One region of the Pedobacter sp. 01T416_2 genome, then DNA from elsewhere that is predicted to be linked to it. Evidence: riboswitches for the same ligand, from Rfam matches in the RefSeq annotation. Region 1 holds a riboswitch; the other holds the start of a gene.
What was found. A riboswitch is a leader RNA that binds a small molecule or an ion and turns the genes downstream of it on or off. The one in region 1 is predicted to bind cobalamin.
Positions count from the first base shown of each region.

Region 2: linked by a shared signal. The riboswitch ahead of metE (5-methyltetrahydropteroyltriglutamate--homocysteine S-methyltransferase) and the one ahead of AC1DPQ_RS06925 (TonB-dependent receptor plug domain-containing protein) in region 1 are both predicted to bind cobalamin.

Region 1 covers NZ_JBFTQI010000109.1:491-7,245, forward strand. Annotated here, with positions in the region: gene AC1DPQ_RS06900 (YMGG-like glycine zipper-containing protein) at 1-415, opposite strand, end outside; gene AC1DPQ_RS06905 (Dph6-related ATP pyrophosphatase) at 547-1,272, opposite strand; gene AC1DPQ_RS06910 (SIR2 family NAD-dependent protein deacylase) at 1,262-1,948, opposite strand; gene AC1DPQ_RS06915 (ABC transporter substrate-binding protein) at 1,975-2,916, opposite strand; gene AC1DPQ_RS06920 (DUF6580 family putative transport protein) at 3,042-3,629, opposite strand; gene AC1DPQ_RS06925 (TonB-dependent receptor plug domain-containing protein) at 3,669-5,537, opposite strand; cobalamin riboswitch at 5,635-5,829, opposite strand; gene AC1DPQ_RS06930 (serine hydrolase) at 5,914-6,755, shown strand, end outside.
Region 2 covers NZ_JBFTQI010000075.1:5-9,597, reverse strand. Annotated here, with positions in the region: gene metE (5-methyltetrahydropteroyltriglutamate--homocysteine S-methyltransferase) at 1-787, opposite strand, end outside; cobalamin riboswitch at 987-1,194, opposite strand; gene AC1DPQ_RS05215 (M14 family metallopeptidase) at 1,323-3,863, shown strand; gene AC1DPQ_RS05210 (DsbA family oxidoreductase) at 3,960-4,676, shown strand; gene AC1DPQ_RS05205 (DUF3820 family protein) at 4,978-5,196, opposite strand; gene mfd (transcription-repair coupling factor) at 5,199-8,537, opposite strand; gene AC1DPQ_RS05195 (DUF2752 domain-containing protein) at 8,768-9,070, shown strand; gene AC1DPQ_RS05190 (TM2 domain-containing protein) at 9,076-9,444, shown strand.

The DNA.
Region 1 (6,755 bases):
CACCAATAATGGCACCTCTGCCTTTTTTCTTATCGATTAAAGCACCACCAACCGCTCCGGCTGCACCACCAATAACAGCACCTTTAGCTGCATCGCTCCAGCCTTTTTTCTTAGCTGTTGGTTGTGTACCTCCGTAAGCACTGCTAGAACCACCACCTGAGCTTGCATAAGATCTAGATGAGCTTGCTCTTCTTGCAGCAGCTAATTCTGCCTGGTGTTTAGCTTCTTTTTCCTGTTCTACTTTGGCCACTTCGGCTTTTTTAAAGCTATCTAACCTTAAACTATCTTTAACTGCTTTAATTGCCAATTGTTTTTCGGCCTGTTGTTGTTTTAATGCTGCTTCTTCTTTTGCCTTATTATTACAAGCAAATAAAACTGAAGAACTTAATGCGATTACTACCAATATCTTTTTCATAACTCTTAATTTTTTAATATGACGCTTGTTTAGTTACCTAACCTCACTAAACAGGTTTCAATGGGATGTGTGATTTAGTTAATTACCCATACTAAAGAAAAAATGATGCCAAAATGTTTTGAAAAGAAAAATTATTCCAATAAATCTATATACCAGAAACCAGAAAGTGCTGTTGTTGAACAAGGAGAATCCTCATTAGCAGTTGTTTTACTTGGTGCGTTATAAGTCCTGAATACCTTCTCTCCGATGGTGAAAGTGATTTTGTTCTTGAAAATTGGTCCTTCAAAAGCAAAGGTATGAAACTCTCCGTTTTCGCCACATGGATCAATATCTGCAGGAAATTGCTTGATTAAATCAAGGCTGATTACTTTTCCACAAAAATTTTCGAGATTTTGCTGTGTGCAAACAATGATGGTTTTATAGTTCAGGTTTAGGAATTCTTCAATTAAATGTTTTGTATCTTTTTTCCAAAGCGGAAAAATAGCCTTAAGCCCAATTTCTGCTAATTTATTTTCACGATAATTACGTAAGTCCGCTAAAAAGATATCACCAAAAATAGAATGGGTAATACCCTCCTCCTTAAATTTAGAAAGATGATGCTTCATGGTACTGTCGTAGGTTTCCATATCTGGCATTTCGCCCAAACGGATCTGATACAGTGGAATACCAATGCTTTCGGCCTGTTTAATCAGTAAAGCTTCTCTAACGCCATGCATCGAAACACGGTTATATTTTTCGGTAACTGTTGTAATCAGGTAACGGATTTCGATAGTAGGATCTTGTAAGACATAGTGTAAGGCCAATGTACTGTCTTTACCACCGCTCCAATTAAAAATGCAAAGCTTTTTATCTGGCATTGACTAATATTTCTTTTAATTCTGTAATGCCTTCTACAGCGTTTTTCTCAATGTTGATCACGTTTTTATAACGTTTTACATCGGGTGTTCTTGGATCGATAATGTATTTGTCGACAAAGGAAGGCACAAAATCGATTAAACCTGCCGCCGGATAAACGGCCAATGAAGTTCCGATCAGTACAAACAAGTCTGCCTGTTTGCAAAGTTTAGCGGCTACCTCTATCATGGGTACAGCTTCACCAAACCAGACTACATGCGGCCGAAGTTGAGAACCCAACTCGCAAAGCTCGCCCATTTTGATTTCTGAACCAACGATTGGATAAGTTAAATCAGCTTTTCTATCTGATTGAGACTTGGTAATAACGCCATGAAGATGGGTAACTTTGGTAGAACCTGCTCTTTCATGTAAATCATCAATGTTTTGGGTAATAATTTCAACGTCGAAGTCTTTTTCCAGCTCAGCAAGCACCTGGTGAGCCAAATTGGGTTTTGCGGCTAAAACCTGTCTTCTCCTTTCATTATAAAATTCTTGTACCAATTCGGGGTTTCTCTCCCAGGCCTCGGGGGTAGCTACATCATAAACATTATAGCCCTCCCATAATCCATCAGAATCCCTAAATGTTTTTAACCCACTTTCGGCACTGATCCCTGCTCCTGTTAAAACAACTAATTTCATAAATTATGATTACACAGATTAAATGATTACACTGATTTTAGTGATTTCACAGACCGGCTGTGGCTGATGAATTTTTTGGCTATGTTTTCGTCTGCCTTAAATATCTCCGGGTGGAACATGCAGGCTAAAGCTTCTATACCTTCAACCAGCGTACCTACGCTAGGTTGGGTGAACATATCAAAATCAGCAATATAAACCTGATTGTTTTTTACTGCCTCAAGATCGATCCAGCCTGATTTTGACGTTAACAGCTCCATTTCTTCCATGCTTCGTTTCATATCAAAGCCACATGGTGCGATAATCAAAACCTCTGGGTTATATTTCAGGATTTTATCCCACTGGGTTACAATAGAGTCGCCACCAGGATTGGACAACATATCAACGCCACCGGCTGCTGCAATCTGAAAAGGAATCCAGTGTCCGCAATTGTATATCGGTTCGATCCATTCCATTAGCATAATCCTTTTTAACGGTGCACGGTTTGCCCTAAGCTGATCTAAAATATGATCCGTTTTCTTTTGCAGGCCTGCCAGATAGTTTAACGCTACCTCTTCCTTTCCTAAAGCCCTGGCAATGGTAATGGCGCAATCGAAAACATCCTGTAAGTTATTTGGCGATAAAGGTACCAGCGTTGGCTGTTTGCTAAGCTTCATTACGGCTGTTTCGGTACAAACAGTATCGATGTTGCACACCTCGCATATATCTTGTGTGAAAACCACATCGGGTGCGATGCTTTCCAACAGTGCATCATCTACCCAATACAAACTTTTGCCTTGCGCTTTTGATGCCGAAAAGATCCGGTCTATTTCGATACTCGAATAGTTTTTGCCTTCTAATATGCAACGTACAACTTTTGGTTGATCTGCAGCCTCTTTAGGGCATTCGAATGTTACGCCATGCAGGTATTCTTGCAGGCCCATATCGTAAATCATTTTAGTGGCAGCAGGTAAAAAGGAAACAACTTTCATTAGGATGTAAAAGGTAAAATGGAATTGATATTCTAAGTTAAAAAAAATCCTCTTTTGAATCGAATCAAAAGAGGATTTCTATCTTGTTTTTACTTTATTGGTGTTATGCCAAACAATGGATCTTTCTACAGCTCTTGTGTTTGCAGTTTTAATACTGGGTATTTTGCTTTTAAGATTTCAAAAGCGCCAAAAAGCAAAGCACCATAGATTATTGTTCCTTCTAAGAATCTGATCTCGAATGGAATGGCTTTAATTAAGCAATCTATAAAACCATTTAAGTTTTGCGTATACAATGGGTTTTTATACCATGAACCGATATCACTTACAATCCAATGGATGAATACAATTACGATTGTAGATAGGAATAAGCTGGCAATATTTACCTTCTTTAATAAGAAACGACCCGCTAAAACCATTAATGCAATTGCAAGGTATGTCCAAAGTTCTTGAACTAAAAACAAATCTACATACTGTTTATAGATGGTTGTATAAAGTACTAAATCGCTTAAAAACAAACTCAATAGCGGAAAAGCGAATGCTTTAAGATGATCTTTAAAATATGCTCCTCCAAATAAGGCTACTGCTCCTATTGATGAAAAATTAGCAAACTTTAATTCATCTGAGTTGAATGTTACCAGCAAACGTAAAGCCGTTATTGCCAATATCATTAACAACAAAATTAAAGTGCGTGGATTAAATTTTAAATGAGACATGCTATTTCTGGTTAATATTTAAACAAAGTTAAATTTTTATTAGCGGATATTAAAACTTACACCTGTATTAAAGTTGAAGCCCAAACTATTGTAACCAATAATTTCGCTGTATTTTTCGTTCAGAATATTTTTTGCATCAAAAAATATCTTTACACGTTTCTTTGCCAATGCATATTCGGCATAAGCATTTAACAATTTATAAGCAGGTAGATTGTCGACTGTATACGTGTTAAAATTACCATCGGTACGTTTGCCGAAATAACGGTAATTTGCACTCACATATAAATTGCTTGTTGCCTGTGCACCTGCAGTAATGCCAAATGTATGTTTTGGTCTGCGGAAAAGATAGTTAGCAACGGCATTATCAACAAAGTTGAACTCATTGCCTTCTACATAAGCGTAATAGCCATTAATGTTAAACACACTGAATTTAACTGCTGGTTCAACTTCGAAACCTTTGGTTTTCTGACTTACCTGGTTAATGTATCCGTTAGGGTAAGCATAAATAATGGCGTCAGTTAAATCGCGTTTGTAACCTGCTAAACGTAAGCTAAATTTGTCGCCAGCAAAGCTAAAATTAACGCCAGCTTCGTAATTCTTCGATTTTTCCGGCTTTAAATCCAAATTAGCACCAAACTGACCAAAAAGCATGTTTAAGGTAGGAACTTTAAATGCTGTTGAAACCGTTCCAAATAATTTTATCTCTTTAATGACATTGATGCTTGGGGTAATTGAGTAGGTATAGTTTTCGCCATATTGTTCGTGTTTATTGTAACGTCCGCCTACTTCAAGGTTAAACACACTTAAATCGTGTAAGAATAATGATCCGTAAGCGGCAAAAATGTTGGTTTCCGGTTTATTTGTTGCTGATGATAATTTCATCACACGGTTATCGATACCCACCAATAAATCGAGTTTGTTACCCAATTTTTGGTTGTAGAATAAATCCAATAGTGATACCCTTCCTTCGTTAATGCTTGGGTACTGGCTATGCGCATCGTTTCTGGTACTTTCGAAACTATAGTTTAACGTTACTTTACCAGTTGCAAATTCGTATTTGGCATTGGTACCTGCAGCAAAGTTTTTCAGGATAGAATAATTGTTTGCATCGGTAAAAGCGCCACCATCAAACTTGTAATTGCCATAATAGTAGCGTACAAATGGATTTACAGAGAAATGCTTATCCAGTTTGATTCCGAAATTCGCATTTAAGGCATCAGTTTTAAAGCCGTCTTTATCAAATACAGCTGTACTTCCCACTGGTGTTGCTGCTTCTGAAATTCCATCGGTTTTGGCGTGGGTATAGTTAATATTATACGAAAAACCTTCAACACCACCGTTTAAACCAATGGTTCCTTTGTAAGTTTCGTAACTGCCTGCACTGGCCACACCATAAATGGTATTGCCTTTTGGGCCACCTTTTTTAGTGATGATATTGATTACTCCTGCAACGGCATCAGAACCATAAATGGTAGACTGACCGCCTCTTAAAATTTCGATATGATCGATCTGATCGATAGAAATCAATCTTAAATCGAATGCACCTCCGTTTCCTGATGGATCGTTTTGCACAATACCATCGATTAAAACCACGGCATAAGCACTTCCTGCACCTCTAAAAAATACCGATTTGTTTAATCCCGGATTGCTGCTTGAACCTGCTACAATAATCCCTGCCTGCTCGCTAATAAGTTCTGGCAATGATTTTCCGTTACTGCGCTCCAATACTTCACGACTGATGATCGTAACCACTTTACCTGTCTGTGATTGTTTCTGGTCATTTTTTGTTGCAGAAATTACAACATCTTTGAGCTGCAAACTGTCTTGTGTTTGAGCATTAGCCACCTGGCTAATCATTAACTGTGCTAGCCCTAAACTGGCTACAGTTAGCATTCTTTTTTTGTTCATTTGATTGTGGTTTTGCCCACAGCCAACAGATAGAAAAGGAAATGAAAATACGAAAAACGTTAAGTATCTCAATCCTAGCTTCAATCCCCGAAAGCTATGAAATTAAATGCTGAAGGCAGGTCTTCTGACTTACTCCCGGGTTTCCGGCCTTCCCATCCCGACAAGTCGGAACAGTGGCAGATTGATTGGAAATCCGTTATAGAGCTTACAGCTGCGGGACAGTTACAGATTTACACTGTATTCCCTTTTAATTCCGGGTGTAATGCCGGAAACCAAAAGCGCTGCAAAAGTAACAAAATTAAGCAACATGTAAAATGCATGATGGAAAATGGTGGTTTTAATAGAAAAAGCTAAATTAGGAATCAAATTTTTACCCATGAGAAGAATATTAATTGTTACATTTTCATTAATAAGCCTATCTGTTATGGCGCAAAAAACCGATACTGTTTTTTTGAAGAAACTGATGGAGTCTAAGCCTGAGCTTTTTTCCGCTGTACTTCATMATCCTGATCAAAACCAGATCCAGATTCTCTATACCCAGATTAACCGTGGTGCGAAGAATAAACCCACTTTTAAAACCTTTAGCTACAATTTAGACCCACACCATTATTTTTATCCTGCCAGTACGGTTAAACTAGCCGCTGTAATTTTTGCCTTGGAAAAAGTAAACCGCTTAAAAAATACAGGCTTAACGGCTAAGAGTACCATGATTACCGATAGCGCCTATAAAGGACAAACGAAGGTTTTAACAGATACAAGTGCTAAAAATGGACTTCCATCAATAGAGCATTACGTTAAAAAGATTTTGCTTACCAGTGATAATGATGCTTTTAACCGTTTATTCGAGTTTATTGGTCGTGCCGAAATTAATGAAAAACTGAAAGCTAACGGATTATACGATAGCCGCATTTTAAATCGCCTGGCCATTGGCGATGCAGGAGAATCAGCTAAACATACCAATCCCATCAAATTTTACAATGGCGAACAATTGGTGTATGATCAGGCTGCCCGGTACGATTCAAAAGAATATGAATTAAAATTAAGCAATTTGGTAATGGGTACCGGATACATGGATAGTACCAACAAGCTGGTAAACAAACCTTTCAGTTTAGCGGGGAAAAACGCTTTCGCCATTAACGATCAACAGAAACTGATGCAGAAATTGATTTTTCCTGATGCTTTTCCGCTTAAAGAACGGTTTAACCTTACTAAAGAAGA
Region 2 (9,593 bases), on a different contig from region 1:
CCGGGAGTGATGTAGTTAGCGCTAAATTATTGCCCAAGCCCTCAAAATAAGTAGCCAAAACAATTTTTAACCTGGGAAAAGCTTTTCTGATCTCTTTATAGGCATATTCGTAAGCTTTCTTGTCTTTTTCGGTAAGGTCTAAAGTCAAAAAAGGTTCATCAAACTGAACATATTCTACATCCAAAGCATCCAAGCGGGATAATATCTCGATATAAACCGGAAGGAGATTTTTGATCAGATCGATCTTTTCAAAGCCAGCTTCCTTTTCTTTTCCCAATAAAAGGTAAGAAACAGGACCGATTAAAACGGGTTTGGTGGTAATGCCCAATTGTTTTGCCTCGTAAAACTCATCGATAATTTTTGTAGAGAAAAGTTTAAAAGGCTGGTCTTTGTAAAACTCAGGAACGATATAATGGTAATTGGTATCGAACCATTTGGTCATTTCCATCGCTACCAAATCCAATCCTTCTTTTTGATAACCTCTTGCCATAGCAAAATAGAGATCAAGCTCTGAATTTCCTTTTTTCAGGATCACTTCGTTGTACCTTTTCGGGATCGCGCCAAAAGTTAAAGAATGATCGAGCACGTGATCGTAAAAAGAAAAGTCATTCGAAGGAATGATATCAATTCCGGCTTCTTTTTGAAGGTTCCAGTTTTCGTGGCGAATGTTTTTTCCCACCTGAAGTACATTTTTGTACCCAGTTTTATCTGCCCAGTAATTTTCGCAGATTTTCTTTAATTCCCTTTGGCTACCTATTCGCGGATAGCCCAGATTTTGCGTTAGCATCTCTTTTAAAGATTAAGTAAATAAATCGTTTAAAAGCCCTTAAAGCAATATTTTATAATGTTTTTTTGTTAGAAATAAAAAAGGAAAGGTTAGCGCACACACAGCCTACTCATCAGCAAAAAGCTTAAAGCAAGCATATAAAATGGTTAATTTTATGGTGTACAATCAGACCTGACCAATTACTTTATAACGCGAAAGCACCGTCAATTCAATATAGGCAGGTCTCCTGACTTATTCCCGATCTTATCGCCTTCCCATCCCGGTAAACGGCACAGTGGCATGAATGATAAGACCGTTGTCTTTTTTAACAAAAGACAGAATTTACAGTTGCGCGACAGCTCGTGATTTGCACACGATTCCCTATTAATCCCGGTTGTATTCCGGGAACCTGTATCGGTTGATGAAAAATAAAGTTAAGAACTTACATCAGGACAAATGTATGGATTAGGATTTAAAACTTGTAACAAATTTACAGCAAGCCGTTTTTGGACCTTATTCTCTACTATATTTGATTACCTAACTAAACACCCTTATTATGATAAAAATCTACTTTAAAAGGCTTTGTATTGCTTTTTTAATGGTAAATAGCTGTGCGGTGCTGGCGCAGGAAGTGCCAACGCCAAAATCGCATTTTGGTTTTGATATCGGCGACGATTATCAATTGGCCAATTATACCCAAACAGAAGCTTATTTTAAGAAACTCGCGGCAAGTTCTGACCGCATTAAACTAGTTGATATTGGCAAAACCGAAGAAGGCAGAAGTCAATATATGTTGATTGTTTCTTCACCAGAAAACCTCAAGAAATTAGCGCGTTACAAGGAAATTTCGCAACAGCTGGCGCATGCAGAAATTACACCTGAGCAGGCAAAAGCATTAGCCCAGGAAGGTAAAGCAGTAGTTTGGATAGATGGTGGCTTGCATGCCAACGAGGTGGTGGGTGCGCATCAGCTGATCGAAACTGCTTATGAGTTTGCCTCCAGGAAAGACCCTGAAACCCTGCGTATTTTGGATAACGTAATCATTTTGTTTACCCATGCCAACCCTGATGGACAAGAATTGGTGAGCAATTGGTACATGAGAGAGAAAGACCCCAAAAAAAGAACAACCTCAGGTTTGCCTGTTTTGTACGAAAAGTACGCAGGTCACGATAACAACCGCGATTTCTTTATGTTAAACCTTAAAGAAACACAGAATATCGGTCGCCAGCTTTTTGTGGAATGGATTCCGCAGATTATGTATAACCACCATCAGGCTGGTCCGGCAGGAACCGTTGTTGCAGGCCCACCTTATCGCGATCCTTTCAATTATGTTTTCGACCCAACGCTGTTAACCAGTTTAGATGCCGTTGGCGCAGCCATGCACAACCGTATGAATGTAGAAAACAAACCTGGTTATACCCAACGTGGAGGATCGGTTTATTCTACCTGGTACAATGGCGGACTAAGAACCACAACATATTTTCATAATATGATTGGGCTCCTGACCGAAATTATCGGGAACCCTACACCTTCTGAAATTCCGTTAATTCCTTCGAGATTATTGCCGAACGGCGATTCGCCAAACCCGATTACCCCGAGGAAATGGTACTTTAAAAACTCGATTGACTATTCAGTATCGTTAAACTATGCCGTTTTAAATTACGCACAACGTTACCGTGACGAATTGTTGTACAACATTTACCAGATGGGCAGAAATTCGATAGAGCGTGGTAAAAAAGATACCTGGTCTTTTTCTCCTAAAAAAATAGAAGCCATTAATAATGCGGCAAAAGGTGAAAAAGGTGGCCCGATTGCTGGAGGTGATGATGATTTTGGCTCCCGGCGTCAGCTTAGCATGAAAGCTTTTGATACGGTGATGAAGGCTCCTGTAAACAGAGATCCGCGCGGATATATTTTAAGCGCCGATCAGCCGGATTTTAATTCTGCCGTTAAATTTTTAAACGCTTTGATCAGAACAGGTGTTGTGGTTCAAAAAGCAACCGCTTCATTTGCCGTTGCAGGAAAAAATTATCCTGCCGGAAGTTATATCGTAAAAACCGATCAGGCTTTTCGTCCGCATGTTTTAGATATGTTCGAACCGCAAGATCACCCAAATGATTTTAAATATGAAGGAGGCGCACCAATTCCGCCATATGATGCTGCCGGATATACTGCAGTGAACGACCTTTTGAAAAATAAAGTTGAAGTTTACCGTTCGACTGAAAATGGCGATTTTTATGTTTCTTCAGCAGGGAAATCAATATTGGAAAAAGCAAACATCAAACTGAAAAGTGCTGCCGCTCCAAAAGATAAAATTAAAATCTCTCCCAGAAAAATTGCCCTTTGGGATACCTATGGAGGTTCTATGGCCTCAGGGTGGGTGCGCTTTTTAATGGAGCAATACCATTATAACGCAACAGTAATTTATCCGCAGGATATAGATGCGGGGAACTTAAAATCTAAATACGATGTAATTGTTTTTGTAGGTGGCGCGATCCCATCGGTACAAGGAGGAGGGTTTGGAAACAGGTCTTTCGGACCAAAGGCAGAAGAAGTTCCTCAAGAGTTTAGAAACCGTTTGGGAAGGATTACTGCAGACAAATCGATCCCTGAATTAAAGAAATTTTTGGAAGCGGGGGGGAATATTGTAGCTATTGGCAGTAGCACCAATTTAGCTTACCATTTAAATCTTCCAGTTCGGAATGCAATGGTCGAAATCGTAAACGGAGAGGAAAAGAGATTACCCGCCGAAAAATATTATGTTCCCGGAAGCGTTTTAAATGTTGGTGTAGACACAACTTTGCCAACAACCTGGGGCATGGAAAAGGAAGCTGACGTATATTTTGACAATAGCCCCGTTTTTAAGCTCACAGGCGACGCCATTGTGGCTGGAAAGATTAAACCTTTAATGTGGTTCGAAAATGCCACTCCGCTGCGCAGCGGCTGGGCCTGGGGGCAGGCTTACCTGCAAGATGGTGTAACGGCCTTTGAAGCGAAGGTTGGTAAAGGCAAACTGCTTGCTTTTGGGCCAGAAATTGCTTTTCGAGCACAAACCCATGGCACTTTTAAGCTGATATTTAATCAGTTGTACAAGTAGTTACAGTAATTATAAATGAAAGCCACTATCCTAAACGATAGTGGCTTTTTACTTTAGCCTTACCATAGGCAAGTATAATCACCTTAATTTTGTGCTATGAAAGTAGAAATTTGGTCGGACGTAATGTGTCCGTTTTGCTATATCGGGAAAAGACATTTTGAACAGGCGATAGAAAAATTACCTTTCAAAAATGAAATTGAGGTGGATTGGAAGAGCTATCAGCTTAATCCAGAGTATCACAATACCAATAACGAATCGGTGTACGATTACCTTTCGCGGAGTAAGGGAATGCCAATAGAGCAAGCTAAGCAAATGACCAAACAGGTTGTGGATATGGCTGCAAATGCTGGTTTGAAGATAGATTTTGATACGAATATCCCTGCCAATACCTTCAACGCGCATCGTTTGATACATTTGGCGGCAAAACATAACCTTCAGGATTTAGCCGAAGAAAAACTGTTTGAAGCGCATTTCGTAAACAGTAAAAATATCGGTGAAACGAGTGTTTTGGTTGATCTTGCCGTAGAAATTGGCTTGGATAAAGATGAGGCCGAATCAGTTCTGAATGGAAATGAGTTTGCTGAAGCTGTTCGTTATGATATTTATGAAAGCCAGAATTTAGGAATCCGTGGTGTGCCTTATTTTGTAATGGACCGCAAGTACGGTGTTTCCGGTGCTCAGCCTGTTCAGGCTTTTACCGATGCGCTTACCCAAAGTTTTACGGAATGGAAAGACGCTCAGCCTAAAACTACACTGACTTCATTAAACAAAAATGATGATGCGGTTTGTGATGAGAATGGCTGTGAGATATAGATTTGTTTCCCGCAGATTAAGCTGATCAACGCAGATTTTTTCTGCGAAAGCCATTTTGATCTGCGGTTTTTACAGATTAGTCGTCACCTCGACTGGAGCGCAGCGCAATGGAGAGGTCTATTCAAAACGGTCGTCTTTCCCGCGCAGGCGGGAATCTTATATGCAACCTGCGACCCTACTAAGGCATTACGATTCCCAATCAAGTTGGGAATGACGATTCCTCTATACCTGCCACCATCACTTTTTGGTTCGGGAAGACAATAGCCCGGAATAAATGTTCGCATTAACCTATCATTCTTAACTACCGATTTTGATTCTTCAATGGCGTTAACAGATACTCTAAACCATTCACCCGAATTTCGAACATCGTAGCCAATAAATCGCCCAATTTCCCTTTTGGGAAGCCTTTATCCTTATACCAAAGCAAATAACTTTCGGGGATATTGCAGATCAGGTAACCTTTGTATTTTCCATAAGGCATTTGCATTTTCACTAAATCGAGCAATAAGGTTGGGTCCATGGTTAATCGATTAGTTCTAAAGTTTGAATTGCTTCTTCAACAGTACTTATGTTATCAAAAGCAATTCTTAATGTATTTTTTACTTCTTTTAAATTACACATACGTGGGTGGTTCTGCGCAAAAGTTAAAATCTTGGTAAAGGTATTCGAATCGAAATAAGTAGATTGTTTATCGCTTAAGAAATATCCGCGCAAACTATTTTTCTTAAAACTAATTTTCTCGAAACCCAATTTCTTGCCCAACCATTGCAAACGTACCACACTGAGCATGGTTTTTACCTGTGGCGGAACAGGACCGAAACGATCGGCCAAATGTTTTTCAAAAATGGCTAATTCCGCTTCATTATCGAGTTTAGAAAGCTCGGTATATAAATTGTAACGCTCGGTAATATTGGTAATGTATGCGTCAGGGATATATAGTTCCAAGTCGGTATCTACCTGCGTAAAGCCTACAAACGGACGGGCAGGTTCATTTTCGAACAGACCTTTAAACTCAGCTTCTTTTAATTCCTGGATGGCTTCATCCAATATCTTGTGGTACATCTCAAACCCGATTTCGGCAATAAAACCACTTTGTTCGGCGCCCAATAAATTACCACTTCCACGGATATCCAGATCGCGCATGGCCACGTTAAAGCCGCTTCCCAAGTCAGAAAACTCTTCAATGGCGCTTAAACGCTTCCGGGCTTCAGAAGTTAAAGTTGATAATGGCGGCGAAAGCAAATAACAGAAAGCTTTTTTGTTGCTCCTACCTACCCGGCCACGCATCTGATGCAAATCACTCAAACCAAACATGTGCGCATGGTTAATAATGATGGTATTGGCATTTGGAATATCTAAACCTGCTTCTATAATAGTTGTGGCTACCAGAACATCTTTTTCACCATTAATGAAATCGAGCATTACATCTTCGAGTTGATCGCCATCTAACTGCCCGTGCGCAATACCGATCCTCGCTTTTGGAACCAGTTTCTGGATCAATCCACCCAATTGCATCAGATCATTTACACGGTTATGGATAAAGAAAACCTGTCCGCCGCGGTCTAACTCGAACTGAACGGCCTCTTGAATCAGTTTATCGTTAAAAACATGTAACTCGGTACTCACTGGTTGCCGGTTTGGTGGCGGCGTACTGATGATGGATAAATCTCTTGCCCCCATTAAAGAAAAATGCAGTGTTCTCGGGATCGGAGTCGCGGTAAGTGTTAAAGTATCAACGTTTACCCTTACAGCTTTTAACCTTTCTTTTGCAGTAACGCCAAATTTCTGCTCTTCATCAATAATCATGATGCCGAGATCCTTAAACTTTACATCCTTGCTTAGCAAACGGTGTGTGCCGATTAATATATCAACCTTACCAGCTGCGGCTTCGGCAAGGGTATCTTTAATCTGTTTACTGGTTTTAAAACGGTTAATGTAATCAACCGTAACCGGGAAATCTTTTAAACGCGACGAAAAAGTTTTGAAATGTTGTAAAGCCAAAATTGTGGTAGGCACTAAAATAGCGGCCTGTTTACCTTCTGCTACTGCTTTAAATGCAGCACGTACTGCAATCTCTGTTTTTCCGAAACCAACATCACCACAAACCAAACGATCCATTGGATGTGGTGATTCCATATCCTTTTTCACGTCTTGGGTAGCCTTTAACTGATCGGGAGTGTCCTCATAAATAAAAGAAGCCTCCAGTTCAGTTTGTAAATAGCTATCTGGCGAAAATGCCGTTCCGGCCTGGGTTTTGCGCAAAGCATAAAGCTTGATCAAATCCCGGGCGATATCTTTAACTTTTTTTTTAGTAGTTTTTTTTAGCTTATCCCAGGCATCAGTACCCAGCTTATTCATCTTGGGTACTCCACTCTCTTTGCCACTGTATTTGGCAATGCGGTTTAACGAGTTGATGTTTACATAAAGCAGATCGTTATCCGCATAAATTAAACGGATCATCTCCTGGGTTTTACCATTTACCTCAACCTTTTCAAGCCCGGCATATTTGCCGATGCCATGATCGATGTGGGTAACATAATCGCCGGATTTTAGTTCTCGAAGATCTTTTAGAGTAATGGCCTGGCTTTTCTGATAGCCTTTTTTAAGCTTGTATTTATAGTAACGATCAAAAATCTGGTGATCGGTATAAAATGCCGTCTGGATCTGTGGATCTATAAAACCCTCGCGAAGCATGCTGTTAATTGGCGTAAACTTGGCCGTTTTATCAATATCCTCTAAAATAGCATATAACCGCTCGATCTGTTTTGGCGAATCGGTAAAAATAAAATTAACAATGCCGGCTTTTTCATTTTCCTTAAGGTTGTGAATGAGTAGATTGAAATCTTTATTGAATGAAGGTTGTGGCTTGGTTTCAAACTCAAAACGGTTATCCGTTTTATAAAAAAACTGCTTTCCAAATTCTATCAAAGGAAAATCCTGAAGATGATCACCCAACAATTTTTCGTCTGTAAAGGCAAACTTAGGGTCGATCCATTCAGGGTTTTGGGTTTTATCTGTTATAGATAAAGCTTTCCAAAGTTCAACGGCTTTTTTATAGCCAGCTTTAATAATATCAAGGGTAAACTCAACATCTTTAAACCAGAGCTGTGTATCCTGATCGATATAATCGAGGATGCTGATATTGCTTTCGGTCAAAAATTTCGCCTGAACGTTTGGCACAATTGTAAGCGACTTAACATCGGCAACCGAAAGCTGACTTTCAATTTCAAAGCTCCTGATGCTTTCTACCTCATCACCAAAAAACTCAATACGGTAAGGCAAATCAGATGAAAAAGAGAATATGTCTACAATACCGCCGCGGATAGAAAATTGGCCTGGTTCGTAAACAAAATCTCTTCTATCAAAATCGTAATCAATTAAAAATTCGTTGATAAAATCAATGCCCAACTTGGCGCCTAAACTAATTTCTAAAGTGTTTTTTTCTAAAGCAGAGCGGTCAATAACCTTTTCGGCGATGGCTTCGGGATAAGAAACCACAATTTTTCCGTATTCCGAATCGTGATTCAGTTCGTTCAAAACCTCCGCACGGGCCAAAACGTTGGCCGTATCTACTTGTGTAAAATCAAATGATTTGCGGTAAGAAGAAGGAAACAATAAAACCTGTTTATCCAAAACGCTTTCCAGGTCAGACTGAAAATAAGCAGCTTCTTCTCTATCCGGTAGAACGAACAGTAGGGGTTTATGTAATATAAAGTAAGAAGACAGGGCAACAATAGCATCGGCCGAACCCACCAATCCCTTTAATTGTATCTTTGGGTTTTTGCTGCTGTTCAACGCTTTGGTAAATTGGGTTACCCTATCGTCGGTTTTGTATCTGTTTATTAAATCGCGAATGTTCAAGGCACAAAAATAAGCTTATCTTTTAATATTAACCTGCAATTTGTGTAAAGGTTTTTTTAACTATTTTTGGCTGGGTTACGGTGTTGAAAAACAAAAAGCAAAATAAATAAGATCTTTTGTTAGATTCCATTACTCGTTTTGTCGAAATATATCCCCCATTCGTCGATTAAGGGCAAATTGATGTAACAAAGGTGGTGTTATAACCTCTAAATTGTATAAAAAGTGAAACAATGAAGTACATTAAAAGCTTTCCACTAGAACTTTTTTTCTGGGTAGCAGCTTTAGTATTACTGGCAACAACGAATGGCCACGAGCATCACTTCACACTTTGTCCGCTAGCCAATTTAGGTTTTGAGGATTGGTGTCCGGGATGTGGTATAGGCAGGTCAATCAGTCATATTTTACATGGCGAGTTTACCAAAAGCTTTTCCGAACATTGGTTTGGGTTTCCGGCACTTTTGATTATAGTTTATAGAATTTACACATTGATAAAAAATAAAAAAACGTTTAAAATTTCAACCACAAATACATAGCAACCATGGATATATTTCAATCACCTCTAATGTCGTTACCAGGTATAACGCCAGAAGAATTCTCATACTTACAACAAGCTACCACCGGATTAACCGAACAACAGTTGCGTAACTTCTTAATGGTTTACAGCAGCAAAAGGAAAAATCCATCAGATATGCTAATTTTCTGTTTAATCGGTTTATTTGCTGTCCCAGGATTACAAAGGTTTATCATCGGGCAGATCGGAATGGGTATTTTATACCTCTTAACCGCAGGTTTATGTTTTATCGGATCGATCATCGATGTCGTAAACCACAAAACCCTTGCTTTTGAACATAACCAAAAAATGGTTTTCGAAAGCTTGCAGATGGTAAGAATGGGCGGTTTTCAGTAAACTTTCACTTTTAGGATCCTTAATAATTTTTTGAAAAGCAAAGACAGCGCAATTATTAATGTTCGTCCCGCCATACACGACAAGTCCGCACCCAATGAAAAATTGGGTTTGCGGGCTTTTTGTTTCTGTCGGGTTTGTAAACCTGGGTT